DNA from 3 places in the Streptomyces sp. 12E genome. Region 1 is predicted to be linked to each of the others. Evidence: riboswitches for the same ligand, from Rfam matches in the RefSeq annotation. Region 1 holds a riboswitch; each other region holds the start of a gene.

The links. Region 1 has a riboswitch for cyclic di-AMP ahead of ACZ8ZB_RS19755 (transglycosylase SLT domain-containing protein). Riboswitches for the same ligand answer to the same signal wherever they lie in the genome.
Region 2: it holds a riboswitch for cyclic di-AMP, as region 1 does, so the genes downstream of both, ACZ8ZB_RS30060 (M23 family metallopeptidase) here and ACZ8ZB_RS19755 (transglycosylase SLT domain-containing protein) in region 1, are expected to answer to the same signal.
Region 3: it holds a riboswitch for cyclic di-AMP, as region 1 does, so the genes downstream of both, ACZ8ZB_RS14020 (transglycosylase family protein) here and ACZ8ZB_RS19755 (transglycosylase SLT domain-containing protein) in region 1, are expected to answer to the same signal.

The regions. Positions count from the first base shown of each region.
Region 1 covers NZ_JBVNCJ010000001.1:4,248,349-4,254,115, reverse strand. The annotation lists gene ACZ8ZB_RS19760 (polyprenyl synthetase family protein) at 1-1,006, opposite strand, end outside; cyclic di-AMP (ydaO/yuaA leader) riboswitch at 1,582-1,750, shown strand; gene ACZ8ZB_RS19755 (transglycosylase SLT domain-containing protein) at 1,754-2,221, shown strand; gene ACZ8ZB_RS19750 (HAD family hydrolase) at 2,185-3,057, opposite strand; gene ACZ8ZB_RS19745 (glycosyltransferase family 2 protein) at 3,541-4,824, shown strand; gene ACZ8ZB_RS19740 (polysaccharide deacetylase family protein) at 4,821-5,618, shown strand.
Region 2 covers NZ_JBVNCJ010000001.1:6,549,823-6,555,589, forward strand. The annotation lists gene ACZ8ZB_RS30055 (alpha-galactosidase) at 7-2,079, shown strand; cyclic di-AMP (ydaO/yuaA leader) riboswitch at 2,400-2,554, shown strand; gene ACZ8ZB_RS30060 (M23 family metallopeptidase) at 2,559-3,500, shown strand; gene ACZ8ZB_RS30065 (SGNH/GDSL hydrolase family protein) at 3,706-4,491, shown strand; gene ACZ8ZB_RS30070 (MBL fold metallo-hydrolase) at 4,586-5,767, shown strand, end outside.
Region 3 covers NZ_JBVNCJ010000001.1:3,014,438-3,020,204, reverse strand. The annotation lists gene ACZ8ZB_RS14030 (cytochrome P450 family protein) at 1-1,033, shown strand, start outside; gene ACZ8ZB_RS14025 (transglycosylase family protein) at 1,232-2,275, shown strand; cyclic di-AMP (ydaO/yuaA leader) riboswitch at 2,481-2,649, shown strand; gene ACZ8ZB_RS14020 (transglycosylase family protein) at 2,654-3,394, shown strand; gene eno (phosphopyruvate hydratase) at 3,629-4,909, shown strand; gene ACZ8ZB_RS14010 (FtsB family cell division protein) at 5,020-5,496, shown strand; gene ACZ8ZB_RS14005 (DUF501 domain-containing protein) at 5,527-5,767, shown strand, end outside.

The sequences.
Region 1 (5,767 bases):
CCGCGCGGTGCACCACCGCGTCGCACAACTGCACGAGTGCCGCCTTCGCCTCGCCCTCACGCAGCGGGGCCAGCGCCGCGCGCGCCTCCTCGGCGTACCGCACGGTGTCCCGGCGGGCCTGCTCCAGCGCGGGGTGGGCGCGCAGCAGCCGCAGCGCCTCGGCGTGCCGGGTGTCGTCGGTGAGGTCGGAGTCGAGCAGCTCGCACAGGGCGATGTCGTCGGCGAGTCCCAGCCGGGCCGCCCGTTCGCGCAGCCGCAGCACGGGCAGGGTGGCGATGCCCTCGCGCAGGTCGGTGCCGGGGGTCTTGCCGGACTCGTGGGAGTCGGAGGCGATGTCCAGGACGTCGTCGGCGAGCTGGAAGGCGACGCCGAGCCGCTCGCCGTACTGGGTCAGCACGTCCACGACCGTCTCCTCGGCGCCGGACATCATCGCGCCGAACCGGCAGGCGACGGCGACCAGCGAGCCGGTCTTGCCGCCGAGCACGTCGAGGTAGTGGTCGACCGGGTCGCGGCCGTCCTGCGGCCCCGCGGTCTCCAGGATCTGCCCGGTGACCAGCCGCTCGAACGCCTCGGCCTGCACCCGTACGGCCTCAGGACCGAGGTCGGCCAGGATGTGCGAGGCCCGTGCGAAGAGGAAGTCACCGGTGAGGACCGCGACGGAGTTGCCCCAGCGGGCGTTCGCGCTGTCGACCCCGCGCCGCACCTCGGCCTCGTCCATCACGTCGTCGTGGTACAGCGTGGCCAGATGGGTGAGCTCCACCACCACGGCCGAGGGCACGACACCGGGCGCGTAGGGGTCGCCGAACTGGGCGGCGAGCATCACGAGCAGCGGGCGGAACCGCTTGCCGCCGGCCCGCACCAGGTGCTGGGCGGCCCCGGTGATGAAGGGGACCTCACTCTTGGTGGCCTCGATCAGCCCTTCCTCGACAGCCGTCATTCCGGCCTGGACATCGGCTTCCAGAGCCTGGTCCCGCACGCTCAGCCCGAACGGCCCGACGACGGTCACGAGGGGTCTCCTGTCTGCTGGTGTCCACTGGCGATTACACGGAATGTCGATAGGTCGCTGCCATCACTCAAGTCAGCGTATCCGGTCACGTTTCGATCACCGCCAGCGCCCGGCGTTAGGGGCGGGGCGGCACGGGGCCGGGAGCGGAGCACTTTTGATCATTCGACGACAACGGACATTCTTCGACTTTCCCGGGCGTAGCAATCCACTCCCCCGGACCGGCTCCCGACCTGCCCACCGGGCCACATCTCGCCACGCGAACCATCCTGCCCGCCTCGCGTCCGATTTGCCGCAAATGACAAACCGATTCCCCTTGGCGAAGATTGCGCTCGCAGGCGGTCCTCCGTGAAGTGGGTCACGCGCGGCCGGACACCCCCGTCACGGCCCGTCACCCGCCATCTCCCTTTCCCCGGTGACGAGTTGATCCTCAGCGCCCACAAAGGATCAAGTACCGCAAAACGCCCATTACAAGATCAAAGGGTGTCTTGTGTGAGGTCCGCGCTTGTTCCCGACATGTGCTCTCGCATAGGTTCCGGGCCTGCCGGGTGGACGCCTAATCCTGCCGCCGCCCGCACCAACCGACGACGACCACTCAGGACGGCAGGAGCGGGGGACCCAGGTAAGCCGCCGGACCGGACACCGCACCGGGACGGCTAGGGGTGAAGCCATGCCCGCAGGGGCACGGCCGGGCACTCTCCCGCCCGAACCCGACAGCTCACCTCGCAGGCGTAGGAGAGGAACCCAGACATGCCTGCTTTCGGCCAGCACCGCCGCCGCGTCGCCCGCTCCCTCGCCGTCACCGGCGTCGCCGTGGTCGCCCTGCCGCTGTTCGGCGCGACCGGCGCCTCCGCCGCCACCACCGAGCCGACGGCCGCCGCCACCGTGACGGCGTACCCGGACAACCTCGACGGCTGGATCCGCGAGTCGCTGGACGTCATGGCGCAGCACGGCATCCCGGGCAGCTACGACTCCATCCACCGCAACATCATGCGCGAGTCCTCCGGCAACCCGTACGCCGTCAACAACTGGGACTCCAACGCCGCCGCCGGCACCCCGTCGAAGGGCCTGCTGCAGGTCATCGACCCGACCTTCGCGGCCTACCACGTGCCCGGCACCGCCTTCGACCCGTTCGACCCGGTCGCGAACATCACGGCGGCCTGCAACTACGCGGCCGACCGCTACGGCTCCATCGACAACGTCTTCGGCGCGTACTGAGCCACCCGCTGACGGGCGAGCGTCACCGTCCCGCCGAACAGCCGCTCGAGGACGACGGCCACGCCGTCGTCCTCGTTCGACGTGGTGACCTCGTCCGCCACCGCCTTCAGTTCGGGATGCGCGTTCGCCATGGCGACGCCGTGGGCCGCCCAGCCGAACATGGGGATGTCGTTCGGCATGTCACCGAAGGCGATCGTCCGCTCCGGGCCCAGTCCCAGGTGCTCGGCGGCCAGCGCCAGCCCGGTCGCCTTGGTCACCCCGCACGGCTGGAGCTCCACGGTGCCCGGCCCCGACATGGTGACCGTGGCCAGTGAGCCGACCACCGACCGGGCCGCCGCCGCCAAGGCGTCGTCGGACAGGTCCGGGTGGCGCAGCAGCACCTTGCTGATCGGCCGGTCCCACAGCTCCCCGCGCCGCTCCACCCGCACCGCGGGCAGGGTCGGGTGCGGCATCAGGTAGCCGGGCTCGATCAGCGTCAGCCCGTCGACCCCGTCCTGGTCGACCGCGGCGTACACCTCCCCCACCTCGGCCTCGATCTTGCCGAGCGCGGTCTCCGCCAGTTCCCGGTCCAGGGTCACGGACCGCAGCAGCCGGCCCGCGCCGGCGTCGTACACCTGCGCGCCCTGCCCGCACACCGCGAGCCCCGTGCAGCCGAGGGCGTCCAGGAGCGGCCGCACTCTGGGGGCCGGGCGTCCCGTCACCACGAGGTGCCGCGCGCCGGCCCGCTCCGCCCGCGCGAGCACGGCGAGGGACCGGTCGGAGATGGTGTCGTCGCCGCGCAGCAGCGTCCCGTCCAGGTCGGTGGCGATCAGTGAGTACGCGGTGGGTGCGGCCATGATCAGAGAATACGGACAACCCGACGGTCCGATTCGCCCTGCCCGTTTGCGCTCGTTTTCGGTGCGGTTCCCTTCTTCCGCCTTCCTCCGACGCCGGGTAAGGACCGGTTCAGGACCCTTTCCCCGTTTGGCGAGAACATGGTCCGCTATCTACCGTCCGCCCGGTCCCCGGCGGTACCTTCCAGGAGTCCAGGGGGACTTGATCGGGGGGTCGGGTGAGCAGTGGACGCGTGCGCGTGCTGAGGCCCGAGGAGCTCGGCGAGGGGGAACGGGAGCGCCGGCGGAAACCGCGCGCCGCGACGGACGCACCGCGCAACCCGTTCATGGAAGCGGAGTCCGGCATCGCCGTGGCCCGGACGCGGCCGCGGGCCCGGGTCGCCGCGCGCACGGCTTCGTCCGCACCCGTCCGCGCCTGGCGGCGCCGGCGGCACGGACCCCGAAGGGCGCGGCACGGCTGCGCCGGTCGTGAGGAGGGGAGGACAGGTGTCCCGGAGAACGCGTACGCAGGAGGAGATACGGCGGTTCCTGGCCATCGGCGCGGTGCAGGTCGCCGAACTGGACCTGGACGGCGACGAGTCCGCGCCGAGACCCGGACCGGGCAGCCCCCCGGTGACCCACGGCGAGGTGTTCCTGCTGGTCAGACGGGCGGGTCGCCCGGTGGGGACCGTGCTGGCACGGGTGCCGGAGGGCGCGGACCCGCGGGCGGTGCTGTGGGAGGCGGCATCCGGAGCGGCGGGAGCGGCCGTGGCGGCGGGAGACGGCGGGGAACCGCCGTACGCCTCGGTCGTCGTGGCCACCCGGGAGCGGGCCGGGCAGCTCGCCCGGGCGCTGGACTCGCTGCTCGCGCAGGAGCATCCGCGGTTCGAGGTCGTCGTCGTCGACAACGCGCCGGTGACCGACGAGACCCGCGAACTGGTGGAGCGCAAGTACGGCGAGCGGGTGCGGTACGTGTGCGAGCCGGCGCCCGGACTCGCCGTCGCGCACAACAGGGGGCTGGCGGTGGCCCGGGGCGAGGTGATCGCGTTCACCGACGACGACGTGGTCGCCGACGCCCGCTGGCTCGCCGAGCTGACCGCGCCGTTCGCCGCCGACCCCCGGCTCGGCTGCGTCACCGGCCTGATCCTGCCCGCCCGGCTGCGCACCCCGGCCCAGGTCCTGCTGGAGAGCCACGGCGGCTTCGCGAAGGGCTTCACGCCGACGACGTACGACCCCGGCGACCCGCCCCGCGACGAGCCGCTGTTCCCCTTCACCGCGGGCCGCTTCGGCTCCGGCGCGAACATGGCCTTCCGCACGGAGGTGCTGCGTGCCGTCGGCGGCTTCGACCCGGCCACCGGCGCCGGGACACCCGCCCGGGGCGGCGACGACCTGTACGGCTTCGTCCGCGTCCTCGCCCAGGGGCACCGGCTGCACTACACGCCGTACGCGCTGGTGTGGCACCACCACCGGGAGACCTGGGCCGACCTGGAGACCCAGGCGTACGGCTACGGCGCCGGCCTCACCGCCTACCTCACCGCGCTCCTGGTCAACCGGCCCGCGCTGCTGCCGGCGTTCCTCGCCCGGCTGCCGCGCGGCCTCGCGCACGCCCGCGCGCTGACCGAGGTGCGCGACACGGACGGCGGCGGCGCGCCGGGCGGGCACGACACGCGCACCCACCCCTGGCCACGCCGTCTGTCGCGGCTGCAGCGCAGGGGGATGCTGTACGGGCCGCTCGGTTACCTGCGGGCGCGGCGAACACGGGGGAACGCCACGGGACGGGGGGCGAGATGAATCCGGCCGTACCCGTCTTCCTCTACCACGCCGTGATGGACGATCCGCCGGACTGGATCGCCGAGTTCACCGTCACGCCCAAGGAGTTCGCGGCCCACCTCGACGCCGTCGTGGACAGCGGCCGCACGCCCGTCACCATCAGCGCCCTCGCCGACCACCTCGCCGGACGGGCCCCCCTGCCGCCCCGGCCGGTGCTGCTCACCTTCGACGACGGCTTCGCCGACCTGCCGGGCCCCACCGCCGAGGCCCTGGCCGAGCGCGCGCTGCCCGCGACCGCGTACCTCACCACCGGCGCCATCACGCCGGGAGGCCGCAGCCTGCTGCCGCCCGCCCCGATGATGCGCCTGGACCGGGTGGTGGAGCTGGAACGGTCCGGCATGGAGATCGGCAGCCACACGGTCACCCACGCCCAGCTCGACACCCTGACCACCGGGCGGCTGCGCGCCGAACTCCTGGACTCCAGGGCCGTGCTGGAGGACGTCCTCGGCCATCCCGTCCCCCACCTCGCCTATCCGCACGGCTACAACAGCCCCCGGGTGCGCGCCATGGCGTCCCGCGTCGGCTACGAGACGGCGACCGCCGTGCGGCACGCGCTCAGCTCGGAGCGGGACGAGCGCTACCGCATCGCCCGCCTGATCGTCCGTCGCGGTCACACCGTCGCCGACGTCGAGGCGTGGCTGGCGGGTGACGGCGCGCGGATCGCCCCGTACCGGGACGGGCCGAGGACCGTCGGCTGGCGGTGGTACCGCCGGGCCCGCGCCGTCCTGCGCGGCCGTCCCGTCTTCGCGGGCTGACGGTCGACGGCCGATGACGGGCGGGGACGAGGGACGGGCCGGGGCGCGCGGGAGGGACCGGGCGACTGTCGCTCCCCTCGCTTCCGTCCCTTCCACCACTTCCGCAACTTCCGTCATTTCCCTCGCTTCGTGGCGAGTTCGACGTTTTT
Region 2 (5,767 bases), 2.3 Mb from region 1:
GGTTCGGTGACGCAGGTCTCCCAAGACGGTCGTACATGGCTCCTGTCGGGGCCTGCCAGCAGCTACGCGGTCCATGTCACGGACCGCGACGAGCTGGTGCACCTGCACTGGGGCGCGCGGATCGCGCTCGCCGACGCGGAAGCCCTCGCCGCGCGCCCGCTGCCGGACGACTGGCCGTTCGAGTCCCGCCTGGACGGGCGCGAGGAGTACCCCGTCGAGGGCGGACCCCGCTTCGTCCGGCCCGCCCTGTCCGTACGCACCGCCGACGGGCGGCGCGGCACGGAGTGGACCTTCGAGGGCCACGAGAGCGACGACGGCGAACTCCGCCTCCGCTTCCGCGACGGCGATCTGACCGTCACCCTGCACTACCGGATGTGCGACGACGTGATCGAACGCCGGGTGACCCTGCACAACCGGGGCCCCGCGGTCGAGCTCCTGCGCGCCGACTCCGCCACCTGGACCCTGCCCGAGCGGGAGCACTGGCGGCTGTCCCAGCTGCACGGCCGCTGGGCCGCCGAGTCCCGGCTGACCCGCGCCCCGATCGGCCACGGCGAGAAGGTCATCGGCAGCCGCCGCGGACACACCGGACACCAGCACCTGCCCTGGGTCGCGCTCGACACCGACGCGACCGAGGAGCGCGGCGAGGTCTACGGCTGCGCCCTCGGCTGGTCCGGGTCCTGGCGCATCTGCGTCGCCCAGCTCCCCGACGCGCGCGTGCAGATCACCGGAGGCGCGGGACACGACGACTCCGGCCTGCTGATGCTGGGCACGGAGGAGACGTACGTCACGCCGGTCTTCGCCGGTCTGTGGAGCGACGGCGGCTTCGGCGGCGCCAGCCGCGCCTGGCACGCCTACCAGCGGACGTACGTCGTCCCGGACGCGGACCGGGACCGGCCCGTGCTGTTCAACTCCTGGGAGGCCACCGGGTTCGACATCTCCGAGGAGCAGCAGCGGACGCTCGCGCAGCGGGCCGCCGCGATGGGCGTCGAACTGTTCGTGGTCGACGACGGCTGGTTCGGGGCGCGGACGAGCGACCGGGCCGGGCTCGGTGACTGGACGCCCAACCCCGACCGCTTCCCCGGCGGCCTGAAACCCCTCGCCGACCACGTGCACGGGCTCGGGATGGAGTTCGGCATCTGGGTCGAGCCGGAGATGGTCAACCCCGACAGCGACCTGTACCGCGCGCACCCCGACTGGGTGCAGTTCCAGCCGGACCGGCGGCGCACGGAGTTCCGCAACCAGCTGGTGCTCAACCTCGCGCGCGACGACGTCCGGGAGTACCTCTGGGAGCGGCTGGACGGGCTGCTCTCCGGCGCCCCCGTCGACTATGTGAAATGGGACTTCAACCGCTGCTTCAGCGACGCCGGCTGGCCGGGCGACCCGTATCCGCAGCGGCTGTGGACCGACCACGTGCGCGGCCTGTACGCCCTGCTGGACCGGTTGCGGGCGGCCCATCCGGGCGTGGCCTTCGAGTCCTGCTCGGGCGGCGGCGGGCGGATCGACCTGGGGATCCTCTCCCGTACCGACCAGGTGTGGACCTCGGACAACACCGACCCGCTCGACCGGCTCGCCATCCAGCACGGCTTCAGCCAGATCCATCCGGCCCGGGTGATGGCCGCCTGGGTCACCGACAGCCCCAACGCGATGCTCAACGGACGGGTCAGTTCACTGCGCTTCCGGTTCGTCAGCGCCATGGCCGGGGTGCTCGGCGTCGGCGGCGACCTCGCGCGGTGGACCGAGGAGGAGCTCGCCGAGGCGCGGGAGTGGGTCGCGCTCTACAAGGAGATCCGGCCCCTCGTGCAACGCGGCGACCTGTACCGGCTGCGCCCTCCGGAGGGCGGGCTGAGCGCGGTGCAGTACGTCCTCGGTGACGAGACCGTCGTTCTCGCCTGCCTCCAGGCCCAGCACCACGGGGAGCCCGTCCCGGCCCTCCGGCTGCGCGGCCTCGACCCGGAGGCGTCGTACGAATGCCGCGAAACCGGCGAAACGCACCGGGGTGCCGTCCTGCTGCACCACGGGCTGCACACAGGCCTGCGGGGAGATCTGGACGCCGCGGTGTTCCGGCTGCGGCGCCTGTGATCGCACGATTAGAGCGTTCTGTCCGATTGGTGCACTTCGCCACAACCTGACCTGGAAAGAAAGGAGATGGGGGAGGGTGCGTGAGCATCGTCATACCCGTGACGATGCGTTGTCGCCATGTTCACGTAATTTCGTGGAGCGGCAAGGGAGTTCGCGCGGGGAAGGGGGTCCCGGCTGACGCTCGGTGACCTCTTTTCCGCATGTCGATCACGAAAAATCGCGTTCGCGGTGAACCTCGCGCTTGTCCCTCCGCGTCCGGGTCGCTTACGTTCGCCACCGATCCGGACGGACGCCTAGTCCTGCCGCCGCCCGGAGCCCGCACACACTGACCCGTCCACGGCAGGAACGGGGGACCCACAGGTACGACCGCCTGTTCCGGTTCCCGGAACGGCTCGGGGTTAAGCCGCGCGACAGCGCGGCCGGGCATCTCCAGCCCGCACCCGACAGCTCACCTCGTAGGCGCCGGAGAGGAATTCGACATGCCCGCGAAGGGTAAGCACCGCCGTACCAAGGCCCAGCGTTTCACCCGCTCCATCGCCATCGCCGGAACCGGTGGCGCCGCACTCGCCCTGCCGCTTCTCGGCGCCGCCGGCGCGCACGCCGCCACCCCGCAGACCGCCCCCGAGAAGGCCGTCCAGTCCCTTTCCGCCGGCCGGACGGCCGTCGCCGAGAAGGGCGACGAGGCCCGCACGTACACCGTGAAGGCCGGCGACTACCTCGCGAAGATCGCCGAGGCGGAGAACGTCGACGGCGGCTGGAAGAAGCTCTACGCGGACAACCGCGGGGCCATCGGTGACGACCCGTCACTCATCCACCCCGGTCTGGAGCTCTCCGTCGACGGCGAGGCCGCCACGGGCGCGCCGCAGGAGCCGTCCTCCGTCGAGGTCCCGCAGGCCCCGGAGCGGAGGACCGAGCAGCCGGCGGAGCAGCCCGTCGAGCAGCCCGCCGAGCAGTCCTCCCCGGACGCCTCCGCCCAGACCGCGAACACCGGCCAGGCCGCGAGCGCCTCCGGTCACAGCTCCCCGGTGCCCGGCGCCGGTGGTCTCGGCACCGCCTACAAGGTGGCCGGCAGCATGTGGTCCAGCGGCTACCACACCGGCGTCGACTTCGCCGTCCCGACCGGCACCTCACTGAAGGCCGTCGGCGCGGGCACCGTCGTCTCCGCGGGCTGGGCCGGCGCGTACGGCAACCAGGTCGTCGTCAAGCTCGACGACGGCTACTACGCCCAGTACGCCCACCTGTCCTCGCTCTCCGTCTCGGCCGGCCAGACCGTGACGGGCGGCCAGCAGGTCGGTCTCTCCGGCTCGACCGGCAACTCGACCGGCCCGCACCTGCACTTCGAGATCCGCACCACCCCGAACTACGGCTCGGACGTGGACCCGGTCGCCTACCTCAGCTCGAAGGGCGTCTCCATCGGCTGACCCCCGCGGCGACCTTCCCGACGCGCGCGCCGGAGGCCGGACCCCGATCCCCGGGTCCGGCCTCCGGCGTATTCCGGAATCGGCCGACATGTTGAGAGTGGCTTATCTCACCACACGTCAACCCTTCCTTACGGTCGCGTAGGTCACATTCGAAGGTGAATCATGAGCGGTTGTGGCAGACGATTCGAAGAGTGACGACAGAGCAGTGATCGGGTCGTACGTGGCGGTGGGGGACAGCTTCACCGAGGGCGTCGGCGACCCCGGCCCCGACGGGGCGTTCGTCGGCTGGGCCGACCGGTTCGCCGTGCTTCTCGCCGACCTCCGGCCCGAGGGCGACTTCGAGTACACCAATCTCGCCGTGCGCGGAAAGCTGCTGGACCAGATCGTGGCCGACCAGCTGCCGAGGGCGGTCGAACTCGCCCCCGACCTGGTCTCGTTCTGCGCGGGCGGCAACGACATCCTCCGCCCGGGCAGTGATCCGGACGAGGTGGCCGAGCGGTTCGAGAGGGCGGTCGCCGCGCTCACGGCCGTGTCCGGCACGGTGATGGTGACGACCGGGTTCGACACCCGTGGCGTGCCCTTGCTGAAGCATCTGCGCGGCAAGATCGCCACGTACAACGGGCATGTGCGGGCCGTCGCCGACCGCTACGGCTGCCCGGTGCTCGACCTGTGGTCCCTCAGGAGCGTCCAGGACCGCAGGGCCTGGGACGCCGACCGGCTGCACCTGTCGCCGGAGGGGCACACCCGTGTCGCGCTCCGCGCCGGGCAGGCCCTGGGCCTGGAGATCCCCGCCGATCCCGAACAGCCCTGGCCGCCCCTGCCGCCCCGCGGCGCGTTCGAGATCCGCCGGGACGACGTCCAGTGGGCCCGCGAGTACCTGGTGCCGTGGATCGGCCGCCGGCTGCGCGGGGAGTCGTCGGGCGATCACGTGATCGCCAAGGGGACGCTGTCGCCGGACGACATCAAGGGGCGGATCGCCGCGGTGGCGTGAGAGCCGTTCCGCCGGTCGCGGCCGTCCCCGGCACCGCGGTGCCGGGGACGGCCGCACATAATGGAATGTCTGACCGACTCTCCCTGGAGGCACCGTGGCCGGTTCCCGTTCCCAGAGCTCCGGGCCGCGCGCCCTGCGGCCCGTGGCCTTCGGCGCGGACCCGAGCGGCGAGCGCATGGCACGCATCCGCAGATCCCCGCACTTCAGGGACGGCGTGTTCCAGAACCCCGGGGGCGCCGCCCGGATCCGCCCGTCGGGGTCGACGCGGGACCTGGCGAAGACCTACTTCGACAGGGACTCCCGCTCCCGCCGCGCCCCGAAGGGCGCCGTCCCGGTGCACCCGACCACCCTGGCCGACATCTCCCGTCCGCCGGCCACCGGGCTGCGCCTGACCTGGACGGGCCATTCCAGCGTGCTCGCGGAGATCGACGGCCACCGGGTCCTGTTCGACCCCGTGTGGGGTGAGCGCTGCTCGCCGTTCCCCTTCGCCGGGCCCAGGCGACTGCACCCCGTGCCGCTGCCGCTGGCCGCGCTCGGCCCGGTCGACGTCGTCGTGATCTCCCACGACCACTACGACCACCTGGACCTGCCCACGATCAGGGCGCTGGCCGGCACGGACACCCTGTTCGCCGTGCCCCTCGGCGTCGGCGCCCACCTGGAGCGCTGGGGCGTGTCCGCCGGGCGGCTGCGCGAGCTGGACTGGCACGAGGCGACGCAGGTGGGCGGCCTCACCCTCACCGCCACCCCGGCCCGCCACTTCTGCGGCCGGGGCCTGCGCAACACCCAGCACACCCTGTGGGCCTCCTGGGCGGTCGCGGGTGAGAAGCACCGGATCTACCACAGCGGTGACACCGGCTACTTCGAGGGCTTCAAGGACATCGGCGCCGGCCACGGCCCGTTCGACGCCACGATGATCCAGGTCGGCGCGTACTCGGACTTCTGGCCCGACATCCACATGACGCCCGAGGAGGGCGTCCGGGCCCATCTCGACCTGCAGGGCGCAGAGGCGGCCGGCGTGCTGCTGCCCATCCACTGGGGGACGTTCAACCTGGCGCCGCACGCGTGGGCGGAGCCGGGGGAGTGGATGAAGGACGCGGCCGAGGAGGCCGGGCAGGCGGTGGCGTTCCCGCGGCCGGGCGAGCCGTTCGAGCCGGCGGGGAGGCTGCCGGTGGAGCCGTGGTGGCGGGCGGTCTCCGGTCCGATCGCGCACCCCTGGCGGCGTCCCCGGATCGTCGAGGGGGCGGCCGGGACGAGCAAGGGGGATCTCGACCTCGCC
Region 3 (5,767 bases), 1.2 Mb from region 1:
GAGCAAGACGGGCATCCCCGGCGAACGCAGCGCGAATCTCATGACACACCTGCTGAACATCGACCCGCCGGACCACACCCGGCTGCGCCGGCTGGTCAGCAAGGCGTTCACCCCGCGCCGGGTCGCCGAGTTCGCCCCCCGCGTACAGGAGCTGACCGACGGCCTCATCGACGCCTTCGCCGGCCGGGGCGGAGCCGACCTCATCCACGACTTCGCCTTCCCCCTTCCCATCTACGCCATCTGCGACCTGCTCGGCGTACCGAAGGAAGACCAGGACGACCTTCGAGACTGGGCGGGAATGATGATCCGCCACGGCGGAGGCCCCCGCGGCGGGGTCGCCCGGTCCGTGAAGAGGATCCGCGGCTACCTCGCCGAGCTGATCCACCGTAAACGCAGCGATCTCGGCGACGACCTGATTTCCGGCCTCATCCGGGCGAGCGACCACGGCGAGCACCTGACCGAAGACGAAGCCGCCGCCATGTGCTTCGTGCTTCTGTTCGCCGGCTTCGAGACGACCATCAACTTGATCGGTAACGGCACGCACGCCTTGCTCCAGAACCCTGAACAGCGCGCTCTTCTCCAGCGGGCCCTCGCCGAAGACGATGACCGCCTCGTGACGACCGCGGTGGAGGAGCTGCTGCGATTCGACGGCCCGGTGGAGCTGGCGACCTGGCGGTACGCGACCCAGCCTCTCGAAATCGGCGGCACGCCCATTTCCCAAGGCGATCCCGTTCTGGTCGTGCTCGCCGCCGCCAACCGTGACCCCGCACGTTTCGACGCGCCGGGCACGCTCGATCTGACGCGCAGGGACAACCAGCATCTGGGGTACGGCCACGGCATTCACTACTGCCTGGGCGCTCCGCTGGCCCGGCTGGAAGGTCACGTAGCGTTGTCGACGCTGCTGCGCCGTCTGCCGGACCTGCGGCTCGCGGTGGAACCGGCCGAACTCCGCTGGCGGGGCGGGCTCATCATGCGCGGACTGCGCACGCTTCCGGTGGAGTTCACCCCGCCGCGGAACGGTCCGCGGAAGTGACGGACCGGGCCGCCGACCGCAGTGCCCCCGAGTGGGCCAGCGCAAACATGACACGCTCTCAACTCTGTGATCTTCACGTGATCTGCGCGGCATGAACTTGTGACAAGTGATCGTCTCCGGATACGTTCACCCATCAAGTGCGGTGCCCGGGGCTTCCCTCACCGCGCCTGTCATTGCTGTTCTGCGAAAGGTCTCCGCATGCTCTCCGGGAACGGTCGGCACCGTCGCCCCCGCCAGGCTCCGGCTCTCCTCGTCGCGGCCGGAGTGACCGGCTCCGCCATCGCGATCCCGCTCCTCGGAGCCGGCAGCGCCAGCGCGGCCGACGGCGCGACCTGGGACCGGGTCGCCGAATGCGAAAGCGGTGGCTCCTGGAGCCAGAACACCGGCAACGGCTACTACGGCGGCCTGCAGTTGACCCAGGACGACTGGGAGCGGTACGGCGGCCTGGACTACGCGACCAGCCCCGACCAGGCCAGCCGCGGCCAGCAGATAGCCGTGGCCGAGAGAATCCTCGCCGACCAGGGGGTCGGCGCGTGGCGCACCTGCGGACTGACGGCGGGCCTCGGACAGGACTCGACGTCGGCCGGCGTCGACACGGGTGTGGCGGAGGACTCGACCTCGGACACGTCCGGCTCCACGGACCCGTCCGGCTCCTCCGACTCCACTGACTCGTCCGGATCGTCGGACTCCGGTGATTCGTCCGCTTCGTCCTCCCCGTCGGCCGCAGCCGGCGCGGAGGGGTCGGCGAACGGTGAGGGCGCGGCCGGTGAGGGCGCGGCCGGTGAATCGGCCAAGTCCGACGGGTCGGGTGGCTCGGAGAAGGATTCGGACAGCGGCTCCGGCGACGGATCCGGCGCCTCCCCCTCCGCCTCGGCCACCCCCAGGAGTGATGAGTCGGACAAGTCGGGGCAGACCACCGGCTCTTCCGAACTCACCGGCACCGAAGGCACGGGCGCCGGCCGCCATCGTGGCGTCAGTGCCGAGGAGGGCGAGGTGGAGGACCGTGCGTCGGACCCGTCCGGCCGGCACGCCTCGCGCAGCGCCGACGCCTCGCGCGCCGCCGCCGACGGCTCGTACACCGTGCGCACCGGCGACAGCCTCTCGTCCATCGCCGACTCCCTTGAGCTCGACGGCGGATGGCGGTCGCTCTACGCGAAGAACGAGCAGGTCGTCGGTGCCGACCCGGACCTCATCCTGCCGGGTCAGGAGCTCGAGGTCGGGATCGAACCGGGCGAGAAGTGACACCCGAAAGGGTGTAGAGCTGGCGGCAGTTGACGTCACGTTTCGCGGTTAATGTCCGATTTAAAGACTGTGAGAGATAGGTCTCAGAAGCCCTGATCGTCTTTGAAATTCCGCGGACCGCGTGCTTACGGTCGTGATCGCTCGCCACCGCGGGCCCCGACTGCCGCCACGCCGAATCCTGCCGGCGGCAGCACGGGAACAGTCGTCGCATCATGCGCCGTAGGCAGGAGCGGGGGACCCAAGGTAAGCGCCCCTTCCGGTGATTGACACCGGATCGGGCTTGGGGTGGAGCCGCGTCCCGTGAGGGACGCGGCCGGGCAACTCAACCGGCCCGAACCCGACAGCTCACCTCGCAGGCGTCGGTGAGGGGATCCATCCATGCTGTTTTCCGGCAAGGGCAAGCACCGTCGTCCGTCCAAGGCCACCCGCGCGATCGCCGTCGCCGGTGTCGCCTCCGCCGCCGTCGCCGCTCCGCTGATGGCGGCCGGCAACGCCTCCGCCGCCACCGCCTCCGAGTGGGACACCGTCGCCCAGTGCGAGTCCGGCGGCAACTGGTCCATCAACACCGGCAACGGTTACTACGGCGGTCTGCAGTTCTCCGCCTCCACCTGGGCCGCGTACGGCGGCACGCAGTACGCCTCCACCGCCGACCGGGCCAGCAAGGCCCAGCAGATCGAGATCGCCGAGAAGGTCCTCGCGGGCCAGGGCAAGGGCGCCTGGCCGGTCTGCGGCACGGGCCTGTCCAACGCCGCCTACACCGGCTCCTCCGCGAACGGCACCTCGAACGGCTCCTCGGCCGGCTCCTCGCAGGGCACCGGTTCCACCGGGACCCGCGAGACCGGGCAGAAGGCCTCCCGCTCCGCCGAGCGCCCGGCCGCCGAGCAGAGGACCGAGCGGAAGGCCGAGCGGAAGGCCGAGGAGAAGACCGTCACCACCCCGACCGGCGAGAAGGTCGAGAAGGGCGACGGCGAGTACAAGGTCGTCAAGGGCGACACCCTCAGCTCCATCGCCGCCGAGCACGACGTCGAGGGCGGCTGGGCCCAGCTGTTCGAGCTGAACGACGACATCGTCGACGTCGCCGACCTCATCTACCCGGGCCAGCAGCTGCACCTGAAGTAAGCGGCCGTCCCCCCTGCTCCCCGCCCCGGTGCGTCGTCCCCCGTACGCGCCGGGGCGGGGTTTTTGCGGCCGGGTTTCCGGAAACGGCTTTGTTCCGTTCGGAAACAATTTACTCTCGGTTCTGTCCACGGGGCGGGCGGCCGGATGGCCGATCGCCCGGAGCCGGTTAGGCTCGGTCTCGCAAGACCCTCCGGGGTCCTGCCCACCCGCGTCACATCCAAGAAGGAGATGCTCGTGCCGTCCATCGACGTCGTCGTAGCCCGGGAAATCCTGGACTCCCGAGGCAACCCCACGGTCGAGGTCGAGGTCGGCCTCGACGACGGCAGCACGGGTCGTGCCGCCGTCCCGTCCGGCGCCTCCACCGGCGCCTTCGAGGCCATCGAACTCCGTGACGGCGATGCCAACCGTTACCTGGGCAAGGGCGTCGAGAAGGCCGTCCTGGCCGTCATCGAGCAGATCGGCCCGGAGCTCGTCGGTTACGACGCCACCGAGCAGCGCCTGATCGACCAGGCGATGTTCGACCTGGACGCCACCGACAACAAGGGCTCCCTCGGCGCCAACGCCATCCTCGGCGTCTCGCTCGCCGTCGCCCACGCCGCCTCCGAGGCCAGCGACCTCCCGCTCTTCCGCTACCTGGGCGGCCCCAACGCGCACCTGCTGCCGGTGCCGATGATGAACATCCTGAACGGCGGCTCGCACGCCGACTCCAACGTGGACATCCAGGAGTTCATGATCGCCCCGATCGGCGCGGAGTCCTTCTCCGAGGCCCTGCGCTGGGGCGCCGAGATCTACCACACCCTGAAGAAGGTCCTGAAGAGCAAGGGCCTGGCCACCGGCCTCGGTGACGAGGGCGGCTTCGCCCCGAACCTCGGCTCCAACCGCGAGGCCCTCGACCTCATCCTCGAGGCCATCAAGGAGGCCGGCTACACCCCGGGCGAGCAGATCGCCCTGGCGCTCGACGTCGCCGCGTCCGAGTTCTACAAGGACGGCTCCTACACCTTCGAGGGCAAGGAGCGCTCCGCCGCCGAGATGACCGAGTACTACGCCGAGCTCGTCGACGCGTACCCGCTCGTCTCCATCGAGGACCCGCTGTTCGAGGACGACTGGGAGGGCTGGAAGACCATCACCGCCAAGCTCGGTGACAAGGTCCAGCTCGTCGGCGACGACCTGTTCGTCACCAACCCCGAGCGCCTCGCCCGCGGCATCGAGGAGGGCGCCGCCAACGCCCTGCTGGTCAAGGTCAACCAGATCGGCTCGCTGACCGAGACCCTGGACGCCGTCGAGCTGGCCCAGCGCAACGGCTTCAAGTGCATGATGTCCCACCGCTCCGGCGAGACCGAGGACGTCACCATCGCCGACCTGGCCGTCGCCACCAACTGCGGCCAGATCAAGACCGGCGCCCCGGCCCGCTCCGAGCGCGTCGCCAAGTACAACCAGCTGCTGCGCATCGAGGAGATCCTCGACGACGCCGCGGTGTACGCCGGCCGCTCCGCCTTCCCCCGTTTCAAGGGCTGAGCTCCCCGCCCGTAGGCGGCGTCGTACGTACGTCCCCGTACCCGGTCCCGTACCGTGTGCGGGGACGTACGCACGTATGAACACGCATGAAGGCGAACCGGAGGCGGAACATGGCGGTCAAGGACCGGGACCGTTTCTCCACCGCGACCAGGATCCGGCTGATCGGTGAGCAGACCGCGGCCCGGGTCTACCGCTCGCAGACCAAGCGCCAGGCCCGCCGCTCCCGGCTGACCGGACGGGCGGCGCTGCTCGCCCTGGTGGTCTGCTCCATGATCGTCGCCCTCGCCTACCCCATGCGGCAGTACGTCTCCCAGCGCGCGGACATCGCCGACCTCCAGCAGGAGCAGGACGAGACCCGTCGGCGGGTCGAACGGCTGCGCGACCTGAAGGCCCGCTGGCAGGACGACGCCTACGCCGAGCAGGAGATCCGCCGGCGGCTGCACTACGTCATGCCCGGCGAGACCGGCTACATCGTCATCGACCCGGGTGCGGCGAAGCAGTCCCGTACGGATCTCGAAGCCGCTGACCGCCCCTGGTACGCGAACGTCTGGGACGGCGTCGACAAGGCCGACGCCGCCGACCAGTGACCCCCTGTTGGAAGCCGCAGAAAGACACGTATGGAAACGCCCCCGCCCACGACCCCGCGCACCGAGCCCACCGACGCGGACGTCGAGGCCTTCAAGCAACAGCTCGGCCGGCCCCCGCGCGGGCTGCGCGCCATCGCGCACCGCTGCCCCTGCGGGCAGCCGGACGTCGTGGAGACCGCGCCGAGGCTGCCCGACGGCACCCCCTTCCCGACGCTGTACTACCTCACCTGCCCGAAGGCGAACTCCGCGATCGGGACGCTGGAGGCAGGCG